2 regions of the Pseudoalteromonas sp. A41-2 genome follow, and region 1 is predicted to be linked to the other one. Evidence: predicted binding sites of a transcription regulator. Region 1 holds the regulator's gene; the other holds the start of a gene.
What was found. The regulator MetJ, encoded in region 1, represses methionine synthesis genes. The targets are predictions, from matches to a motif close to TAGACGTCTAGACGTCTA.

Region 1 (4,893 bases):
AAGTAATATCTGCTGTTTAGTTGAAAGAAGTACCCTTTGGGTGCTTTTTTTATGCCTGAAATTCAGAACCATTCTTTTTTATATCCCATGCCTACACGCTTTATGTGCATAACTATTTCTGCTTGTTATGCCCAATATATCGCTAATAATGCAGACAAATAGTGATCCCTTCGCTATATTTTGAATGATATAAATGATTCCAAAAGTTGTAAAAAGTAACAATTTATATGAACTTCACCTATAAATGCTGTTAAGTTCGTTAAAGTTGCTCATTTTGCTAAGTTTCGGTTATTTGCTGTGTTCGTGCCTATAAAATACAAAAACAGGTGCTTAAATGGCCACAAATAGATGAATTTTTATCTGTTGTGAATTAAAACTATGTGCAGAAATTGTTGGGAAATCCTTTAAAATTAAGCGATATAGCATATAACAGGATAGACCTGATAATACTTGGAATTTTTATATATTACAGGTATCGTACAGATGCAAGCCCTCTCACTTTTTAACTTATTGCAGGATACTATCGCGTTATGTCAGATTTTCGTGAACAAGCATTACATTACCACGCTCACCCCGTTCCAGGTAAAATTAGTGTAGAACTAACTAAACCAGCAGAAACGGTTAATGATCTCGCTCTAGCATATAGTCCAGGTGTCGCAGAGCCCGTCCGTGAGATAGCAGCCGATCCAGCAAATGCCTATAAATACACCGGCAAAGGTAATATGGTTGCGGTTATTTCAAACGGTACCGCAATTTTAGGCTTAGGCAATTTAGGTCCGCTTGCATCAAAACCTGTGATGGAAGGTAAAGCACTTTTATTTAAACGCTTTGCAGGTTTAGACTCGATAGATATCGAAGTAAAACACCGCACGACAGAAGACTTCATTAATACTGTTGCAAATATTGCCGATACGTTTGGTGGTATCAACCTAGAAGATATTAAAGCGCCAGAGTGTTTCGAAATTGAAAAAGCGCTTATTGAGCGTTGTAGCATCCCTGTTTTCCACGATGACCAACATGGTACTGCAATCGTAACAGCAGCAGGCATGCTAAATGCGCTTGAAGTACAGGGTAAAGATATCGAAGACGCGATTATCGTGTGTTTAGGTGCCGGTGCAGCAGCGGTTGCATGTATGGAACTACTTATTAAATGTGGTGCATTGCGTGAGCACATTTATATGCTTGACCGCAAAGGCGTGATCCATACACGTCGAGATGACTTAAACGAGTATAAATTGCTATTTGCTAACAATACCGATAAGCGCACTTTGCAAGATGTGATAGCCGATGCTGATGTATTTGTTGGTGTATCTGGCCCTAACTTATTAACCGCTGAAGATTTAAAACTGATGGCAGATAAGCCGGTGGTTTTTGCATGTTCAAACCCTGATCCAGAAATCGCGCCAGCTGTTGCACACGGTGCACGTAATGATTTAATTATGGCAACAGGGCGTTCTGATTACCCTAATCAGGTTAATAATGTATTGTGTTTCCCATTCATTTTCCGCGGTGCGCTTGATGTGCGTGCGACATCAATCAATGATGAAATGAAAATTGCAGCGGTGCATGCTATTCGTAGTATTGCGAAAGAGCCTGTGCCTAACGAAGTGCTTAAGGCGTCGGGTGTTGATTCACTTGAGTTTGGTGCTGAGTACATTATTCCAAAACCAATGGACCCACGCTTATTACCACGTATTGCACGTGCTGTTGCAGAAGCAGCCGTTGAGTCTGGTGTGGCGCAAATTGACATGCCAGAAAACTACATGCGTTAAATAATTAGGTACCTATTCGTTTGATTAAGCGGGTAGGTATAACTAACTGCAAATAAAAAACTCAGCCAAGGCTGAGTTTTTTTATGTCTGAGAAATCGGCTACGATCCGGTGGCCGAAATATTTACTCTGAATCAAGTACGGGGATATCTAACCCCATTTCTTGCATAATTCTTTTTACTTCTTCAGGTACTTTTTCAGGGTTATCTTTACGAAGGTCGTCATCATTCGGTAATGGTTGACCTGTAAAAGCGTGTAAAAAGGCTTCGCACAGTAGCTCACTGTTAGTGGCATGACGAAGATTATTAATCTGACGACGCGTGCGCTCATCAGTTAATACTTTTAATACGTTCAGCGGAATTGATACGGTAATTTTTTTTACTTGCTCTGATTTTTTACCGTGTTCTGCATATGGGTGAATGTATTCACCGTTCCATTTAGCCATAAGTTGTTTCGTTGCCTCGGTTGTCAGTTGTTTACGCCTTATCCACAGCGCAAGATGCGGAAATTCTATCGCTTTAAAAAAGATAGTCAAATACTAGTTATTTAGCCATCTAGTCGTGTAAATGTATAAACTTCTATGTAATGGCGATAAATGCTTTGACTTCTCATATTTGATCATCTAACCTTTTAGACGTCTAAACATCCAATTCTAAGTAGGTGATGAAATGAGTGAAAAAAATAAAGCGACGATTGCTGTTCGTCATGGCATTGAAGCCGATAAACACCACGGTGCAGTCGTTCCACCAATTTACTTATCAACCACTTATTCGTTCGCTGATTTTGATACTAAGCGCCAATATGACTATGGCCGCAGTGGTAACCCTAACCGTGATATTTTAGCCGAAACACTCGCTGAACTAGAGGGCGGAGCTAAAGGCATTATTACTGCGACAGGCATGGCGGCTGTTCACTTAACGACACAGCTTTTGAATAGCGATGATACCTTGGTTATTCCACATGACTGTTACGGCGGTAGCTATCGTTTATTTACCTCATTAGAGAAGCGCGGTTTACTGAAACTAAAAGTGCTTGATTTAACAAAAGCTGAAAATCACCAAGAAATCTTAGCGATAAAACCTAAACTGATCTGGATTGAAACACCCAGTAACCCCATTTTACGCCTAACAGATATTAAAGCGATTACCGCCATTGCTAAACAATCCGGTGCACTTGTTGCGGCTGATAACACGTTTTTATCGCCGGCCTTGCAAAACCCGATTGAGTTTGGTGTTGATATAGTCGTGCATTCAACGACTAAATACATTAACGGTCACTCTGATGTGGTTGGCGGTGCTGTTATTGCAGCAACGCAAGAGTTGGGTGATGAACTGGCTTGGTGGGCAAATAATATTGGTATTACGGGTGCACCGTTTGATAGTTATCTTACTCTGCGTGGTTTACGCACTTTAAATGTGCGTTTAAAACAGCACCAAGAGAATGCGTTTGCAATTGCAGAATATTTAGAAGATTCACCGTTTGTGAGCCAAGTATATTATCCCGGTCTCGCTTCTCATCCTCAGCATGCGCTCGCTAAAGCACAGCAACGCGGTTTTGGTGGCATGGTGAGTTTTGATATTAAAGGCGACATTAATGATGCTGCGGCTTTTCTAACAGGCCTTAAAGAGTTTAGCTTAGCCGAATCATTGGGGGGCGTTGAGAGTTTAATTTGTCACCCTGCGACCATGACTCATGCTGGAATGGAGGCAAAAGCTCGCTTAGAAGCAGGGGTGGGTGATACGTTAATTCGTATCTCTGTTGGCATTGAGGATGTAAAAGATTTAATTGCCGATTTAGACCGTGTTTTCAATTTAGTTAAACCAGGTCAGGGGCAGCAAGCCACTCAGAGCAACGCGAAGCAAACGCACACGCAAGCCAATACGCAACAAAGCAGCACTTTTAAGTTAACGCCAGCACATACGGCATTGTGGTAGAAAAATGGTAAATATTGTTCATAAATTTGGTGGCTCAAGCTTAAGCTCTGCAGAGCGTTATCATGCTGTGGCAAATATTGTTTTAGCAAATACGCAGCAAGGTGATTGTGTGGTGGTGTCTGCATCGGGCAAAACAACCGACACCTTGGTAAAACTTTGGCAAAGTTATCAACAGCAAGATAACCAAGCGGTTAGTGATATTTTATTGCTGATTGATAATAATCAGCGCGCCTTAATAGAGCAGCTGTTAGTAGCAAAAAACAAGCAGCAGGCATTGGCACAATTAAAAGATGAGCTGGCGCTATTAAATATACTTATTGCTAAACAGCAACTACAAGAAGCCGTGTTGCTAGCACATGGAGAAGTATGGTCTGCGCGTTTATTAGCGGGCTATCTAAATCAGCTGGGTGTGGCAGCACAGGATGTGGATGCACGGCAGTTATTTACATTAAATGATGGCCAACTATTGCATCAAAAGAATCAACAGCAATGCACCGATGCGATCAGTAAAGTAAAGATCAATGTGGTGACAGGCTTTATCGCTGCAGATTGTCAGGGTAAGACGGTAACACTGGGTCGTAATGGCAGTGACTACAGTGCGACCTTGTTAGCAAGCTATACCTTTGCCAAGCAAGTGTCTATTTGGACTGATACCCAAGGTGTATTCAGTACAGACCCTCGTAAGGTGAAAAACGCCGTTAAATACGCAAAAGTGTGCCGAGAGCAAGCTAATTTATTGGCTCGCTTAGGTAACCCTGTTTTACATGCAAAAACCTTATCACCGCTTAAAGACAGCGACATTAAACTTGTTGTAAGAAGTAGCTTTGATTGTGATGCCAGCCCAACTGAGGTTGTAAAAGAAGGGTATAGCAAGGCGAAGCGTTTTATTACGACCTTAGATAATATCGATTTACTGCGTGTTGATACGCTAAGCACAGGTGAAGTGGGGGAGCTGAGTCAGCTAATTCAGCACAGTTTGCATCATTTTGTGAAAGAAGGTGATACCTATTTGCTGGTACCAGGGCACAGTACTCATCAAGTGGTGAGTCACCTTGCTGGGCGGGCTAATATTGTTGAATCTAATTTAAGCGGCTGCGCGGTTGTGGCACCAAGTAGCGATGTGAGCCAGTTAGCTGAACAAGCAATTTCGCTCCTTAAAGAGCAAAGTATTCATCCACGCTTTGTACAA
Region 2 (4,893 bases), 520 kb from region 1:
GAACGCTAAATCGTTTACCATGCAATAACCCGAACCAAAATCATAATGGGCATGATGAGTGCCGCCGGCTAAGTGGCAGGCAAGCCCATGTTTTAAAGCGAGGCGTGCGGTTTGTAAGGTGCCAAGTGGGGCTGTGAATGTTCGTGCCATCAATTGTTCAGACCAAGGTAAACCAATTCGGCGCATGGCTTTTTCATCCAAGCGGTTATGCCACAGGTCATTAATATAGTCATCGCAATGCACCAGCTCCAGTGGTGCGGGGCTGCCTAATATCGGCTGTACTAAATTATCACTGATCAGGCCAAGGCTTTGAACATGGTCATATAAATAAGCAAATTTACTCATTACAAAGCGATGGTTAGGATCGAAGCTAAAGGAATAATTAGGGTGATATACCAAGGGTAAGTGGGGGTTTAAGTACATAACTCATTTAATAACGGGATTTGCTACAGCATAGCGAATTTATTCGCCGTTGTTTACTCTGGCACGTGAATTAAGTGTGCTAACTCACGATGTAATAGGCCTTCATCGCCTAAATTCAGCTCAATCAGGCGCTTCAAATGACTGATACTGTCGATATCAATATGTTCGCAAATAAGTCCAGCATGCTGCTGTTCTACATGGCACAACTCGACTTGCATTTTAATCTCTACAGTTGAGTCGGGTAGGGTAAACGATAAAACGGCTTTACTGTGGATAGGAACTAAAAATGAATCGCTTTTGGTTATAAGCGCACCATGCAAGGATAAATCAAGCAGTTGACATTGATACTTATACTCATCAATACAAAGCGTTGCAGGGCAAGAAAATAATACCCGAGAAAACTGTCTACGCTCATTCATGGTGTGATCCCCAAGTCATTGTCGTTTCATTAACTTAATTCGCTAAAATCAGTATAGTTCAATATGCAAGGTGTGAGTGAAACGATAGCTGGTAAACGTTATCGGCCACAAAAAAGCCCCAAGAAGGGGCTTTCGAATAAGACGGTAAATTAACCAATCTTTTTATATTTAATACGCTTAGGTTGTGCGGCTTCTGCGCCTAAGGTTTTCTTCAACCACTCTTCGTATTCTGTGTAGTTACCATCGAAGAAGTTAATTTGGCCTTCGTCACGGTAATCAAGAATATGCGTAGCGATACGGTCAAGGAACCAACGGTCATGCGAGATACACATTACACAGCCTGGGAACTCTAGAATCGCGTTCTCAAGTGCACGAAGTGTTTCAACATCAAGATCGTTAGTCGGCTCATCCAGTAGTAATACGTTACCACCCGCTTTTAATAGCTTTGCAAGGTGTAAACGGTTGCGCTCACCGCCTGATAAGTCTTTAACGAATTTTTGTTGGTCGTTACCTTTGAAGTTAAAGCGACCAACATAGGCGCGGCTTTGGAATTCAAAGTTACCAATTTTTAATACGTCTTGACCGTTAGAGATCTCTTGGAAAACGGTGTTGCTTTCATCCATGTCGCCACGGAACTGATCAACGGTAGCAAGCTCAACAGTTTCACCCACAAGGATTTCACCACTGTCTGGCTTTTCTTCACCGCTTAACATTTTGAATAAGGTTGATTTACCCGCACCATTGGCACCGATAATACCTACGATTGCACCTTTTGGCATCGCAAAGTTTAAGTCGTCGATTAAAACACGATCGCCAAAGCTTTTCTTAAGACCTTTTACTTCAATAACTTGGTCGCCTAAGCGTGGACCCGGTGGAATGAATAGCTCATTCGTTTCGTTACGTTTTTGGTAATCGTTCTGTTGTAGCTCAGAGAACTGTGCCATACGCGCTTTAGACTTAGCTTGACGGCCTTTCGGGTTTGAACGAACCCATTCAAGTTCTTGTGCAATTGACTTTTGACGAGCTTTTTCAGATTTTTGTTCTTGTTGTAAACGTAAATCTTTTTGCTCAAGCCATGATGAGTAGTTACCTTCCCACGGAATACCTTCACCACGGTCAAGTTCTAAAATCCACCCAGCAACGTTATCTAAGAAGTAACGGTCGTGGGTTACAGCGACCACAGTACCTTCGTAGTCGTGTAAGAAACGCTCTAACCATGCCACAGACTCTGCGTCTAAGTGGTTGGTTGGTTCGTCAAGAATCAGCATATCTGGTTTTTCAAGCAGTAAACGACAGATGGCAACACGGCGACGCTCACCACCCGAAAGGTGTTCAATTTTAGCATCCCACGGTGGTAAACGAAGAGCATCTGCTGCGCGCTCTAATACGTTATCGATATTGTGACCGTCGTGTGCTTGGATAATTGCTTCAAGCTCGCCTTGCTCTTTTGCAAGTGCATCAAAGTCAGCATCTTCCATAGCATACTCGTTGTATACTTCATCAAGACGGTTTAGCGCATTTTTAACTTCGCTTACGGCTTCTTCAACGGTTTCGCGTACTGTTTTGTTTTCGTCTAAAACAGGCTCTTGCGGTAAGTAACCTATTTTTGTGCCAGGTTGTGGACGAGCTTCACCTTCAAAGTCTTGGTCAACACCTGCCATAATACGAAGTAACGTCGATTTACCTGCGCCATTTAGACCAAGCACACCAATTTTTGCGCCCGGGAAAAAGTGTAAAGAGATATCTTTTAAGATAGTGCGCTTAGGCGGCACAACTTTAGAAACTCGACTCATCGAGAATATAAACTTATCTGGTAACACCATGAAAAGAGCCTTCAATTTATAAGAAAAATTAACAGCCACTATTGTATACCCAAACCACCTCAAAATACAGAATTCAGCGTTTATCAGGGGCTTAATATCATGGTACTGCTTTGCAAAAATAGCGCATGCATTTAAGGAGCATAAATGCAGAGTAAGCGCCTTATAAGCATTGCACAAAGGCTTAAAAGTCATTTTTACAATGGTGTTGGCTTAAACACAATAACAAGCCACTTTTTGAGATGCTTGCTCTTTCATCGTGATTAAACACAACAGTCATTCGCAGAGGCACTGCTTTTGGCAATTTAAGGGCCTGCGCATCAACGAAACTGGCTTCCTAAGAGATTGCTTTAGCACAAATAAAAAAATCATTTGGACATCTAAACATCTAGAGGTTGAAATTTCTAACTATCCGTTCATAATTAGCAGTCTAATAAGTATGCTCGGAGCCCACTATGCCCATTACAGTCAAAGATGAATTGCCCGCAATTGTAAAATTACGTCAAGAGAACGTATTTGTAATGCCTAAAAGTCGTGCGAAAACGCAAGAAATTCGTCCAATGCGTTTGGCCATCTTAAACTTAATGCCGAATAAAGTGGAAACCGAAGTGCAGTTTATTCGGTTGTTGGCTAATTCACCGTTGCAAGTGAATGTTGAGCTGCTGCGTTTAGACACCCACCGAAGTAGCAGTACCTCAGAGCAACACCTCGATACGTTTTATCGTTACTTTTCTGAAGTAAAAGACAATAACTACGATGCCATGATCATCACAGGCGCGCCGCTTGCACATTTAGAGTATGACGACGTTGCTTACTGGGATGAGCTAAAAGTGATTTTAGACTGGGCTGAGCACCACGTTACGTCAACATTATTTTCATGTTGGGCGGCTCACGCAGGGCTTTATCATCACTATGGTTTAAAACGAGAGTTAATGCCTAATAAGCTCAGTGGCGTGTTTACGCACAAAAGTTATTTTGAGCATGCCGCGTTAACGCGTGGTTTTGATGATACCTTTTTAGTTCCGCACTCGCGCTATGGCCACATTGATATTGAAAAAATTAACAGCTGTGATGATTTAGTAGTATTAGCAGGGTCTGAGCGTGTTGGGGCGTATTTAATTAAGAATAAATCAGGCAGCCAAGTATATATAACGGGCCATCCTGAGTATGATGCGCATACATTAAAAGGGGAATATTTACGCGACTGCGAAAAGTCAGACGACGCGCCAAAACCAGAAAACTATTTCCCTGACGATAACCCAGATAACGAACCGTCGAAAACATGGCAAAGTCACGCCTTTTTATTGTTTTCGAATTGGTTAAACTACTACGTGTACCAAACAACACCGTATGATATTAACCTAGTTAGCCAAGACGTAAGGACTAACAACTATGCCGAGTAATGCAGTGAATAAACGCGAACAATTAACCGAGGCGCTCAAGCAGCGAATTTTGATCCTCGATGGCGCGATGGGCACCATGATCCAAGAACATAAATTAGAAGAACAAGACTATCGCGGTGAGCGTTTTAAAGACTGGCATGTCCTTATAAAAGGCAATAATGATTTATTAAGCCTTACTCAGCCAAAGATTATTGCTGATATTCACCGCGCATACCTTAATGCAGGTGCCGACATTATCGAAACCAATACGTTTAATGCCACCACTATTTCGATGGAAGATTACGACATGGCGAATTTAAGCCGTGAGATCAACCTAGAATCAGCCAAGCTTGCTCGCAGTGTCTGCGATGAATTTGAAGCAAAAGATCCAAGTAAACCTCGTTATGTGGCGGGGGTATTAGGGCCAACGTCAAAAACTTGTTCTATTTCGCCTGATGTCAATGACCCCGGTTATCGTAACATTAGCTTTGATAAGTTAGTGACAGCATACGTTGAATCAACCTTGGCACTGATGGAAGGGGGAGTTGATTTAATCTTAATCGAGACCATATTCGATACCTTAAATGCAAAAGCGGCCTCGTTCGCAGTAGAAGAAGCCTTTGAGCAAGCAGGGCGCACGTTGCCTGTCATGATCTCAGGCACCATTACTGATGCCTCAGGGCGAACTTTATCGGGGCAAACGACCGAAGCTTTTTATAATTCGATTCGTCATATTAAGCCGTTATCTATTGGTCTTAACTGCGCACTGGGTCCGGATTTATTACGCCAATATGTCGAAGAGTTATCACGCGTTTGTGAAACTTTTACCTCGGTTCACCCTAATGCAGG

Region 2: metA (homoserine O-acetyltransferase MetA) is a predicted target of MetJ. The motif match lies at 3,036-3,053, and genes of this name have one in related genera.

The regions. Positions count from the first base shown of each region.
Region 1 is NZ_CP065231.1:3,110,007-3,114,899, reverse strand. It holds gene rpmE (50S ribosomal protein L31) at 1-6, shown strand, start outside; gene IT970_RS14050 (malic enzyme-like NAD(P)-binding protein) at 531-1,772, shown strand; gene metJ (met regulon transcriptional regulator MetJ) at 1,895-2,215, opposite strand; gene metB (cystathionine gamma-synthase) at 2,439-3,704, shown strand; gene metL (bifunctional aspartate kinase/homoserine dehydrogenase II) at 3,709-4,893, shown strand, end outside.
Region 2 is NZ_CP065231.1:2,594,251-2,599,143, reverse strand. It holds gene IT970_RS11745 (histone deacetylase family protein) at 1-423, opposite strand, end outside; gene IT970_RS11740 (PilZ domain-containing protein) at 477-842, opposite strand; gene ettA (energy-dependent translational throttle protein EttA) at 992-2,665, opposite strand; gene metA (homoserine O-acetyltransferase MetA) at 3,118-4,065, shown strand; gene IT970_RS11725 (homocysteine S-methyltransferase family protein) at 4,055-4,893, shown strand, end outside.